4 regions of the Enterobacter sp. fkY84-1 genome follow, and region 1 is predicted to be linked to each of the others. Evidence: predicted binding sites of a transcription regulator. Region 1 holds the regulator's gene; each other region holds the start of a gene.
The links. Region 1 encodes PurR, which represses purine synthesis genes. Its sites were predicted from a motif close to CANGCAAACGTTTGCNTG; they were not measured.

Region 1 (3,119 bases):
CGCAGGGATCGAGACGTCCACGCCGCGGGCGATAACGGGCAGTAACCCCATCGGGGAAAATTCAGTGGTGCCAATCCCAAAAGCGCCAATCGCCAGGGCCAGCAGGGGAAAATTGATTTTCATGCGTCAACTCCGGATGCCGTGTCATGTGGTGACACAGAACAAAGAAGCGGAAAGCATGACATCAATCACAAAAAATGAGAAGTTAACAAAATGGCAAAAGATTTTTGCCTTAGGAGTAACAATCGGGGGGAGCGGGAGGGAGAAGGCTCTCCCTCCGCGTAAATCAGTGCAGCGCGGCCGTCAGACCCGCCGCGACAATCAGAGCCAGCACAACCACGGTGGTGAACAGCGAAAACTTCAGATCGGAACTCATCAATTTTTCTCCTTTTAATCCCCCCACGAAAAGTGAGCCTGCTCATTTTTGCATAATTTACGTCAAAAATCTTCCTGGATTTAGGCTGATAAACACTTTACCTCTTCCCCTTTTCATCAAGATAGGACAAAATTCCACGCTAAATTTATTAGCGTACCGGCCATTGACCCCCTCCTGACGTCCCGTGTCGTTTTCCCGGCGTGCCGCAATTCAAGATTGCGTGATAAGGGTGAGAGAAGGCAAACGTTTACCTTCAAGTTTTTCAGGAGTTTAGGATATGGTCTGGAGTGACATTTAATGGCAACAATTAAAGACGTAGCAAAACGCGCAAACGTTTCCACTACAACCGTATCACATGTAATTAACAAAACCCGCTTTGTGGCGGAAGAGACGCGCAACGCCGTCTGGGCAGCAATCAAAGAGCTGCACTATTCGCCAAGTGCGGTTGCGCGCAGCCTCAAGGTTAATCACACCAAATCCATTGGATTGCTGGCGACCAGCAGTGAAGCGGCCTATTTTGCCGAGATCATAGAAGCGGTAGAGAAGAACTGCTTCCAGAAAGGCTATACCCTGATTCTGGGCAACGCGTGGAACAGCATAGAAAAACAGCGCGCCTACCTGTCGATGATGGCGCAAAAGCGCGTCGATGGCCTGCTGGTCATGTGTTCCGAGTACCCGGAATCCGTGCTGTCGATGCTGGAAGAGTATCGCCATATCCCCATGGTGGTCATGGACTGGGGTGAAGCGCGCGCGGACTTCACCGACTCCGTCATCGACAACGCCTTCGAAGGCGGTTACATGGCGGGTCGTTACCTGATCGAACGCGGTCACCGCGAGATTGGCGTGATCCCCGGTCCGCTGGAGCGTAACACCGGCGCGGGCCGTCTGGCCGGTTTTATGAAAGCGATGGAAGAAGCGCTCATCACCGTGCCGGAAAACTGGATCGTGCAGGGCGACTTTGAGCCGGAATCAGGCTACCGCGCGATGCAGCAGATCGTTTCCCAGCAGCACCGCCCGACCGCCGTTTTCTGCGGTGGTGACATCATGGCCATGGGCGCACTCTGCGCCGCCGATGAGCTGGGTCTGCGCGTACCGCAGGATATTTCCGTGATCGGGTATGACAACGTGCGTAACGCGCGCTTTTTCACCCCGGCGCTGACAACCATTCACCAGCCAAAAGATTCGCTGGGCGAAACGGCCTTCAATATGCTGTTGGACAGGATCGTCAACAAGCGCGAAGAGTCGCAGTCCATTGAAGTTCACCCGCGCCTGATTGAACGCCGTTCCGTTGCGGACGGTCCGTTCCGCGACTACCGTCGTTAATCCCTTGACGGGGCCAGCTACGCTGGCTCCCGTAACCATTCCCGGTTTAGGGTTTCGCTGTCCCCCAGATAATCCAGCAGCCAGGCCATGGCGGGCGAGACATCATTTTGTTGCCAGGTCAGGCAGCAGGCCGCGTCCGGGAAAGGATTCTCCAGCGTCAGTTCAACCCATTCTCCGGTATCGATGCGCGGACGCGCAAAATGAGCGGGCACCATCGCGACGCACAGCCCGGCGCTGAGGCACGTCGCCGATGATTCCCAGTCAGGAGCCACCACCCGCCGCTGGTTATCCAGAAGCCAGGTGATACGCTTGGGCAATGAACGGGACGTATCCTCCAGCACCAGCGACGGCCAGTTGCGCAGCGTATCGTCGCTCAGCGGACCTTCCATCGCTGCCAGAGGATGATCGCTGGCCACCACGCATTTCCAGCTCAGCATACCCATGTCGCGAAAGGCGTAACGTCCCCCGACCGGGATCGCCTGCGTCGCGCCAATCGCCATCTCCGCCCTGCCGTCCGCCAGCGCATCCCAGACGCCGTTGAACACCTCCTGCGAGACCCGTAGCTCGACGTCAGAGAAATGACGATAGAAATCCACGATCATTTGTCGGGTGCGTTCCGGCTTCACGATGTTATCTACCGCGATGGCGAGATGCCCCCGCCAGCCGTTGGCGATCTGCTGACACTGTTCGCGGGTGATCTGCATTTTTTTGATAACAGAACGCCCTTCTTTCAAAAACCATGCTCCGGCGGGCGTTAATTCCACGTCGCGATGCCGCCGTTCAAACAGCGGAACCGCCAGCCACTCCTCAAGCTGACGCACCGTGTAGCTGATGGCCGAAGGGACGCGGTGCAACTCCTGCGCTGCACCGCTAAAGCTGCCGTTACGCGCAACAGCATCGACCACTTCAAGCGAATAATCTGACCACATTTTCTGCCTGCAAAAAATTTGAATGCACCCGCCAAATATTAGCGTTTCACAAGCCGCTTTGCACTCCCTACACTCTGCGCCAACGTACACCTGCCTCCTCAGGAGAATAAAAGAATGCAACCCAGGAAAGGATTTTTAGTCTGGCTCGGCGGCTTAAGCGTGCTGGGCTTTTTGGCCACCGACATGTACCTGCCCGCGTTTGCCGCGATGCAGGAAGACCTGCAAACCCCTGCCGCGGCCATCAGCGCCAGCCTGAGCCTGTTCCTTGCCGGTTTTGCTTTCGCCCAACTGCTCTGGGGACCCCTCTCGGATCGCTTCGGCCGTAAACCGGTACTGCTGCTGGGTCTGGCCATTTTTGCCGTGGGCTGCCTGGGGATGCTGTGGGTGCGCGATGCTACCTGGCTGCTGGTACTGCGCTTCGTTCAGGCCGTGGGCGTCTGTGCCGCGGCGGTGACCTGGCAGGCGCTGGTGACCGACTACTACCCGGCTAA
Region 2 (3,119 bases), 1.6 Mb from region 1:
ACCGTTCAGCGCCGGACGACCAAATTCGTTGTTAAACGCCGCGCCGCCCAGCGGGCCTTCGGTCATGATATCCAGCGCGGTCACAATGCGCTCTGGCTTGCCGAAATCTTCTTCCCACGGCTGTTCAAAGCCCGGGATACGCAGGTTGGAGACGGAGAAACCGACCAGACCCGCTTTTGGTTTTGCACCACGACCGGTCGCCCCTTCGTCACGGATTTCACCGCCGGAGCCGGTCGCCGCACCCGGCCACGGGGAGATCGCCGTCGGGTGGTTGTGGGTTTCCACTTTCATCAGTATATGCGCGGGCTCCTGATGGAAGTCATAGCGCCCTGCTTCGCGATCGGCGAAGAAGCGGCCCACCTCAGAACCTTCCATCACCGCGGCGTTGTCTTTATAGGCAGACAGCACGTGGTCAGGCGTTTGCTCCATGGTGTTTTTGATCATTTTGAACAGCGACTTTGGCTGCTGTTCGCCGTCAATAATCCAGTCGGCATTGAAAATCTTGTGGCGGCAGTGCTCCGAGTTCGCCTGCGCGAACATGTAGAGTTCAATGTCGTTCGGGTTACGGTTGAGCTTAACGAACGCATCCTGCAGGTAGTCGATTTCGTCTTCTGCCAGCGCCAGGCCGAGACGCAGGTTGGCGTCAATCAGCGCCTGACGGCCCTGTCCCAGCAGGTCCACGCTCTGTACCGGCGCAGGCTGATGGTGGGAGAAAAGCTTCTGCGCGTCATCAAGAGAGGCAAATACGCTCTCCATCATGCGGTCGTGCAGTTCAGCCGCAACCGCCTGCCACTGCGCGTCGCTCAGGGTAGAGGCTTCCACGTAGTACGCCACGCCGCGCTCCAGACGGTTAATCTGGCTCAGGCCACAGTTGTGGGCGATGTCGGTGGCTTTGGAAGACCAGGGGGAGATGGTGCCCGGACGCGGCGTCGCAAGGATCAGTTTGCCGGTTGGCGTATGGCTGCTGAGGCTTGGGCCATACTTGAGCAGGCGTTCCAGCTGTACGCGCTCCTCTGCATTCAGGGGGGCATTCAGGTCAGCAAAATGGACATACTCAGCGTAAATATTGCTTACCGGAAGGTCGGCCGCCTGAAAACGTGCCAGCAGTTTGGTAATACGGAAGGCAGACAGTGCAGGCGAACCACGCAGAATTTCCATCATAAGTCTCTCGTCTTCGAAGCGCCGGGGCGCTTTCAGTGTGCGCAAGGGGGGAAAACGGGCGTCATTATAGAGAATCCTGAGCGCCGACGAAACCGTTTGCGTCGAAATAAAATTGGCAAAGAGATTTAACAATAGATGTGACCTGTCTCTCTAATTGGTTGCCAAGTGGCGCAAGTTTACGCAAAATGCCGCTCATTCAATGGCAAACCTTATTGTTAACATGGCTACAGCAGACTGAGGCAACCGGCGTCGCAGAGAATTAACTAATTGAAAAAATTAAAGATTAATTATCTGCTCATCGGCATTGTAACGTTGCTGTTGGCAGTGGCCCTCTGGCCTTCCATCCCCTGGATCGGCAAAGCCGAAAACCGTATCGCCGCCATTCAGGAGCGGGGGGAATTGCGCGTCAGTACCCTCAACTCTCCGCTGATTTACAGCGACATCAACGGCAAAATCATTGGACTGGATTATGAACTGGCACAGCAGTTCGCCGATTACCTTGGCGTAAAGCTGAAAATCACCGTCCGCCAGAATATCAACCAGCTGTTTGACGACCTCGATAACGACGATGCCGATATGCTGGCCGCCGGGCTGGTGTATAACAGCGAGCGCAGCAAAAACTATCAGCCAGGCCCGACCTACTACTCCGTTTCGCAGCAGCTGGTTTACCGCGTCGGGAGCCTGCGCCCGCGCTCGCTGGCGTCGATTAACGATCGGCAGCTGACGATTGCCCCCGGTCACGTGGTAATTGACGATCTGCGCGAGCTCAAGGAGAAGAAATATCCGGACCTGAGCTGGACGGTGGATGCGAAACTCGGCACGACGGAGCTGCTGGAGCAGGTAAAAGATCAGAAAATCCCCTACACCATCGCCGATTCGGTCGCGATCAGCCTGTTCCAGCGCGTGCATCCTGAAATCGCCGTGGCGCTGGACGTCACCGACGAGCAGCCTGTGACCTGGTTTACTCAGCTCGATGACGATCAGACCCTCTCTGCCGCGATGCTCGATTTCTTCAACACCATGAATGAAGACGGTACGCTGGCGCGCCTGGAGGAGAAGTACCTCGGGCATGGTGATGACTTTGACTACGTTGACACCCGCAGCTTCCTGCGTGCGGTAGACAGCGTCCTGCCGGACCTGCAGCCGCTGTTCGAAAAATACGCCCAGGAAATTGACTGGAAACTGCTGGCGGCTATTTCGTATCAGGAATCCCACTGGGATACCCAGGCCACGTCTCCGACTGGCGTACGTGGTTTGATGATGTTAACTAAAAATACCGCGCTGAGCCTCGGCGTCAATGACCGTACCGATGCGGAACAGAGCATCAGCGGCGGCGCGCGCTACCTGCAGGATATGATGGCCAAAGTCCCGGAAACGGTGCCGGAAGAGGAGCGGATCTGGTTCGCGCTGGCGGCCTACAATATGGGCTATGCGCATATGCTGGATGCGCGAGCGCTGACGGCCAAAACGAAAGGCAACCCGGACAGCTGGTCAGACGTAAAACAGCGCCTGCCGCTGCTGAGCCAGAAGCCATGGTATAACAAGCTGACGTACGGCTACGCGCGCGGGCATGAAGCCTACGCCTACGTGGAAAATATCCGTAAATATCAGATTAGCCTGGTCGGGTATCTGCTGGAGAAAGAGAAAGAGGCGACAGAGGCCAAACGGCTGGCCCAAAGCTACCCTGTCGTGGCGCCGGACGAGCTTAACCGTCCGTCGGCTTCAATTCTGCCTTTTGCTGCTTTTTCTGCTGACGGCGCATTCGAAAGAAATCGCTTAATAGCCCCGAACACTCTGGTGCAAGCACCCCGCCGATAGTCTTTACCTGGTGGTTCATCCCCGGGTGACCCAGCACGTCCATCAGCGAACCGGCCGCGCCGGTTTTTTCATCCCGCGCACCGAAGACCAGAGTCCCGATCCGGCTGTGCACCATCGCCCCGGAGCACATCACGCACGGC
Region 3 (3,119 bases), 1.5 Mb from region 1:
TAATGCAAGGTAGATGTCGGGTAAGCGCGGCGCCACCCGACATAACAAACTACTCTTCCGCCGCATAGCCCTGCGGGGGTAACTTCACGCCATCCAGCCAGGCAGCGCCGTCGCGCATTTCGAGGCGCCCGTCGACAAACCAGCTTACCACCAGCGGGTATATGGCGTGTTCCTGGGTCTGCACGCGTTCGGTCACGTCTTCTTCGCTGTCGCCGTCAAAGACCGGGACTTTGGCCTGCAGGATCACCGGACCGCCGTCCAGCTCGTCGGTAACGAAATGCACGGAGGTGCCGTGCTCCTCATCGCCGTTTTCCAGAACCTGACGATGGGTGTGCAGGCCGGGATATTTCGGCAGAAGAGAAGGGTGAATATTCAGCAGACGTCCGGCGTAGTGCGCAACAAAAGCCGGGCTCAGAATGCGCATATAGCCCGCCAGCACCACGACGTCCGGTGCGTAGGCATCAATCTCCTGAACCAGCTCGCGGTCAAAGGCTTCACGCCCGGCGAACTGGCTGGCTTCCAGCGCGTGCGCGGGAATGTTCGCTTCCCGCGCGCGCTCAAGGCCGAACGCGTCGGCCTTATTGCTGAATACTGCCCGAATGGTGCCGTTGATTTTCTTCTGTTTGCAGGCGTCAATGATGGCCTGCAAATTGCTTCCGTTGCCGGAAATGAGCACCACGATGTTTTTCATTCAATGACCACACGCTGTTCGGAATCGGAGGCTTTAATCGTACCGATTTTCCACGCGTTTTCACCTTTTTCGGTCAGCAGTTTAACCGCTTTATCCGCTTCGCTTGCTGGCAGGGCGATAACCATGCCCACGCCGCAGTTAAAGGTGCGGTACATTTCGTGAGAGCTCACGTTGCCTGCGGTCTGCAGCCAGTTAAACACGGCTGGCCACTGCCATGAGGATTCGTCGATTACGGCCTGGGTGTTGTCCGGCAGCACGCGCGGGATGTTCTCCCAGAAGCCGCCGCCGGTCAGGTGGGCGATAGCGTGCACGTCAACGTTCTCAATCAGTTCCAGCACGTTTTTCACGTAGATGCGGGTTGGGGCCAGCAGATGGTCTGCCAGCGGTTTCCCTTCAAGCTCGGTGGTCAGCGGGTCGCAGCCGCTCACTTCGAGAATTTTACGCACCAGGGAGTAGCCGTTGGAGTGCGGGCCGCTGGAGGCCAGCGCGATCAGCACATCGCCATCCGCCACTTTGCTGCCGTCGATAATTTCTGATTTTTCTACTACGCCGACGCAGAAGCCCGCGACGTCATAATCTTCGCCGTGGTACATGCCCGGCATTTCAGCGGTTTCGCCGCCGACCAGCGCACAGCCGGACTGCAGACAGCCTTCGGCGATACCGTTAATGACGCTGGCCGCGGTATCCACGTCCAGTTTGCCGGTCGCGTAGTAATCGAGGAAGAACAGCGGCTCTGCGCCCTGAACCACAAGGTCATTCACACACATCGCGACCAGATCGATACCAATCGTGTCGTGACGTTTTAAATCCATCGCCAGGCGCAGCTTGGTGCCTACACCGTCAGTACCCGAGACCAGAACAGGTTCACGATATTTTTGCGGCAGCGCGCACAGTGCGCCGAATCCACCCAGACCACCCATCACTTCCGGGCGGCGGGTTTTTTTCACCACACCTTTGATTCGGTCAACCAGCGCATTACCTGCGTCAATATCAACACCGGCATCTTTGTAGCTGAGAGAAGTTTTGTTGGTCACGGCTCAAGTCCCCACGCGATTGCATAGCTAGTAAGAAAAATCGGCGCAATTCTAACAGTCCAGGCAAACGTTTGCGAGCCTATTCTCGGTGCGGGGATCTTTTTTTCTCTCTGGCTTAGGCAGGGCGACAAACTTGACTCTGTTCACGAAAATGAAACCGGTTTCGGTGTTCTGCTTGCAACGGCTATCCCCTTTGCACATCATCGAACTGAAACCGGTTTCTGTAATTGTTTTTGCAGAAAATAACGCAGAATGAGGGAAAGCAAATGTCAGGATTTAAAGCAGATTTTCTGTGGGGTGGTGCCGTTGCGGCGCATCAGCTTGAGGGCGGCTGGAAAGAGGGCGGCAAGGGCGTTAGCGTTGCCGATGTGATGACGGCGGGTGCGCACGGCGTACCGCGCGAAATCACCAACGGCGTGCTTGAGGGGAAAAATTACCCTAACCATGACGCCATCGATTTCTACCACCGCTATAAAGAAGACATCAAACTCTTTGCCGAGATGGGGTTCAAATGCTTCCGTACCTCCATCGCCTGGACGCGTATCTTCCCGAAAGGTGACGAGCTTGAGCCGAACGAGGCCGGTCTGAAATTCTATGACGATCTGTTCGACGAGTGCCTGAAGTACGGCATCGAACCGGTTATTACGCTTTCCCACTTTGAGATGCCTTTCCACCTGGTCACGGAATACGGCGGCTGGCGCAACCGTAAGCTGATCGACTTCTTTGTGCGTTTTGCAAAAGTGGTTTTCCAGCGCTATCAGCATAAAGTGAAGTACTGGATGACCTTTAACGAGATCAACAACCAGGCCAACTTCCATGAAGATTTTGCGCCGTTTACCAACTCCGGGCTGAAGTACGCGCCGGGTGAAGATCGTGAGCCGGTGATGTTCCAGGCCGCGCACTATGAACTGGTGGCCAGCGCCCTGGCGGTGAAGGCGGGGCGCGAGATTAACCCGTCCCTGCAGATCGGCTGCATGATTGCCATGTGCCCCATCTACCCGCTGACCTGCGCGCCGGACGACATGATGATGGCGATGAACGCCATGCACCGCCGCTACTGGTTCACCGACGTCCATGTGCGCGGCAAGTATCCGCAGCATCTGCTCAACTACTTTGAACGTCGCGGCTTCGCGCTGGATATCACCGAAGAAGATAAAGTCGCGCTGACGCAGGGCTGCGTGGATTACATCGGGTTTAGCTATTATATGTCCTTCGCCACCAAGGCGACGGCGGACAACCCGCAGCTGGACTATGACGAGAGCAAGAGCCTGGTCTCTAACCCGTACGTGCAGAAATCCGACTGGGGCTGGCAGATTGACCCGGTGGGGCTGCGCTACTCCCTCAACTGGTTCTGGGATCACTACCAGCTGCCGCTGTTTATCGTTGAAAACGGC
Region 4 (3,119 bases), 1.6 Mb from region 1:
GCATCTCCGGTGCACTGAACGCACCTTCATGCTGGCGTAAATCCATCAACCCTTCGCTGTCAAATTGCGCGGCAGCGCGATCCGCTTCCGTCGGCAGACGATACCAGGTATGCGCGGTGAAACGCGGCAGGGAGGCTCCGAGCGTTTTCACCTCATCCGCAAAGGCGTGCACGTCGCCGTTTTCGGCGGCATGGAACCAGTTAACCTGCGCACCGTGGTGTGATTTTGCCAGCGTATCGAGCATCGCCAGCATTGGCGTCTGGCCGACACCCGCAGAGATCAGCGTGACCGGGGTATTTGCTTCAACGGCCATGAAGAAGTCGCCCGCTGGCGCGGCCAGATTGACCACGTCGCCCACGTTAGCTTCGTTGTGCAGCCAGTTGGAAACCTGACCGCCGTCCTCACGCTTCACCGCAATGCGGTAGGCTTTGCCGTTTGGCTTGCGGGTAAGAGAATACTGGCGGATCTCCTGATGCGGGAAACCTTCAGGCTTCAGCCACACGCCCAGATACTGTCCTGGCTGGTAATCGGCCACCGGTTTACCGTCCACCGGCTCAAACTCGAAGCTGGTGATTAACGCGCTGCGCGGCGTTTTCTCAACGATGCGGAATGCGCGGGTGCCTTCCCAGCCGCCGTTCTTGCTGGCGTTTTCGCTGTAAATCTGTGCTTCACGGTTGATAAACACGTTTGCCAGCACCCCGTAGGCTTTACCCCACGCGTCCAGCACCTCCTGACCCGGGCTGAACATTTCGTCCAGCGTCGCCAGCAGGTGAGTGCCGACGATGTTGTACTGCTCGGGTTGGATCTGGAAGCTGGTATGTTTCTGCGCGATTTTTTCCACCGCGGGCAGCAGCGTAGCCAGGTTTTCAATATTGCTGGCGTAAGCCGCGATGGCGTTGAACAGCGCTTCACGCTGATCGCCGTTACGCTGGTTGCTCATGTTGAAAATCTCTTTGAGCTCCGGGTTGTGCGTGAACATGCGATCGTAGAAATGGGCGGTGAGTTTAGGGCCGGTTTCCACCAGCAGGGGAATAGTGGCTTTTACGGTAGCGATGGTTTGAGCGTCGAGCATGAGCGCGTCCTTCTGATGTTATTTAAATGATGTATTTTAAATGCATCTTATAAAAAATACCCCTGCGTTGTAAATGGTTCTTTGCAAGATGAAAAATATGCATCACAAACCTGAAAAGAAATCCGCTGGAAAGGGCGAGCGCTTTATTCCTCAAACCCTTGCGTGGCGGGTAGGAAAACGTTTGCGTAAAATCGTTTGTCAAGACCTGTTATCACAGAACTAATCAGTTATACTGTTGCCCGTCGTCCAACAGGACTGCCTTTTCAGGCCAAAATTTACTTGTTAGCTGAGTCAGGAGATGCGGATGTTAAAGCGTGAAATGAACATTGCCGATTATGATGCCGAACTGTGGCAGGCTATGGAGCAGGAAAAAGTACGTCAGGAAGAGCACATCGAACTGATCGCCTCCGAGAACTACACCAGCCCGCGCGTGATGCAGGCGCAGGGTTCTCAGCTGACCAACAAATACGCTGAAGGTTACCCGGGCAAACGCTATTACGGCGGTTGCGAGTACGTTGATATCGTTGAGCAGTTGGCTATCGATCGTGCGAAAGAACTTTTTGGCGCTGACTATGCAAACGTCCAGCCGCACTCTGGCTCCCAGGCTAACTTCGCGGTCTACACCGCGCTGCTGCAGCCGGGCGATACCGTTCTGGGTATGAACCTGGCGCAGGGCGGCCACCTGACTCACGGCTCCCCGGTTAACTTCTCCGGCAAACTGTACAACATCATCCCTTACGGTATTGATGAGTCCGGTAAAATTGACTACGAAGACATGGCGAAGCAGGCTAAAGAGCACAAGCCGAAGATGATCATCGGTGGCTTCTCTGCTTACTCCGGTATCGTTGACTGGGCAAAAATGCGTGAAATCGCTGACAGCATCGGTGCGTACCTGTTCGTCGACATGGCGCACGTTGCCGGTCTGATTGCCGCTGGCGTTTACCCTAACCCGGTTCCGCATGCGCACGTTGTGACCACCACCACCCACAAAACCCTGGCGGGTCCACGCGGTGGCCTGATCCTGGCGAAGGGCGGTGACGAAGAGCTGTACAAAAAACTGAACTCCGCGGTGTTCCCAAGCGCGCAGGGCGGCCCGCTGATGCACGTTATCGCGGCAAAAGCGGTCGCGCTGAAAGAAGCGATGGAGCCAGAGTTCAAGGTTTACCAGCAGCAGGTTGCTAAGAACGCCAAAGCGATGGTGGAAGTGTTCCTGAACCGTGGCTACAAAGTGGTATCCGGCGGGACTGAAAACCACCTGTTCCTGCTGGATCTGGTTGATAAGAACCTGACCGGTAAAGAAGCTGACGCTGCCCTGGGCCGCGCCAACATCACCGTGAACAAAAACAGCGTGCCAAACGATCCGAAGAGCCCGTTCGTGACCTCCGGTATCCGTATCGGTTCTCCGGCCGTGACTCGCCGCGGCTTCAAAGAAGCGGAAGTGAAAGAGCTGGCTGGCTGGATGTGTGACGTTCTGGACAACATCAATGACGAAGCGGTTATCGAGCGCGTTAAGGGTAAAGTTCTGGATATCTGCGCGCGCTTCCCGGTATACGCATAATTCCTCTGCCCTGCAGAAATAAAAAAGGCCGCGCATGCGGCCTTTTTTTATGGCTTAACGCCGGTCAAGGGAGATGGCGCCTGGCCCCACAATCGCCAGCAAAATAAAGGCGCCAGCAATACTGACGTTTTTGTAGAAGTTAATCATATTCGGTACGACTGCATCACCGGTCATATCCCAGTAGTGGTGACCGATAATCGCCGTGCCCAGCGTATAGAAGACAAAGAGAACCGCGAGAGGACGGGTGAAAAAGCCCAGTACGATCAGAATAGCGGCAGGCACTTCCATCACCACCGCAATAATGGCCGCGAGCATGGGCATCGGCGTACCCAGCGAGGTCATATATTGTACGGTACCGCTAAACCCCGTCAGTTTCGGGTAACCAAAGATAATAAACAGCACGACAAGCGCGATGCGGCCAATGAGCAGCAGCAGATGACGCGACTGACCAAAATCGAGATAACGTAGTGAGTTCATGGCAGAAATACC

Region 2: the regulator PurR is predicted to act here: its motif matches at 1,247-1,264, upstream of purL (phosphoribosylformylglycinamidine synthase).
Region 3: the regulator PurR is predicted to act here: its motif matches at 1,786-1,803, upstream of purM (phosphoribosylformylglycinamidine cyclo-ligase).
Region 4: the regulator PurR is predicted to act here: its motif matches at 1,243-1,260, upstream of glyA (serine hydroxymethyltransferase).

Annotation. Positions count from the first base shown of each region.
Region 1 is NZ_CP169393.1:1,970,179-1,973,297, reverse strand. Features, by position in the region: gene ACEPLT_RS09415 (MFS transporter) at 1-123, opposite strand, end outside; gene cydH (cytochrome bd-I oxidase subunit CydH) at 287-376, opposite strand; gene purR (HTH-type transcriptional repressor PurR) at 674-1,699, shown strand; gene punR (DNA-binding transcriptional activator PunR) at 1,717-2,628, opposite strand; gene punC (purine nucleoside transporter PunC) at 2,743-3,119, shown strand, end outside.
Region 2 is NZ_CP169393.1:3,537,757-3,540,875, forward strand. Features, by position in the region: gene purL (phosphoribosylformylglycinamidine synthase) at 1-1,161, opposite strand, end outside; gene mltF (membrane-bound lytic murein transglycosylase MltF) at 1,429-2,979, shown strand; gene tadA (tRNA adenosine(34) deaminase TadA) at 2,867-3,119, opposite strand, start outside.
Region 3 is NZ_CP169393.1:3,442,059-3,445,177, reverse strand. Features, by position in the region: gene purN (phosphoribosylglycinamide formyltransferase) at 50-691, opposite strand; gene purM (phosphoribosylformylglycinamidine cyclo-ligase) at 688-1,725, opposite strand; gene ACEPLT_RS16425 (6-phospho-beta-glucosidase) at 1,992-3,119, shown strand, end outside.
Region 4 is NZ_CP169393.1:3,527,293-3,530,411, reverse strand. Features, by position in the region: gene hmpA (NO-inducible flavohemoprotein) at 1-1,072, opposite strand, end outside; gene glyA (serine hydroxymethyltransferase) at 1,377-2,630, shown strand; gene ACEPLT_RS16790 (DoxX family protein) at 2,685-3,107, opposite strand.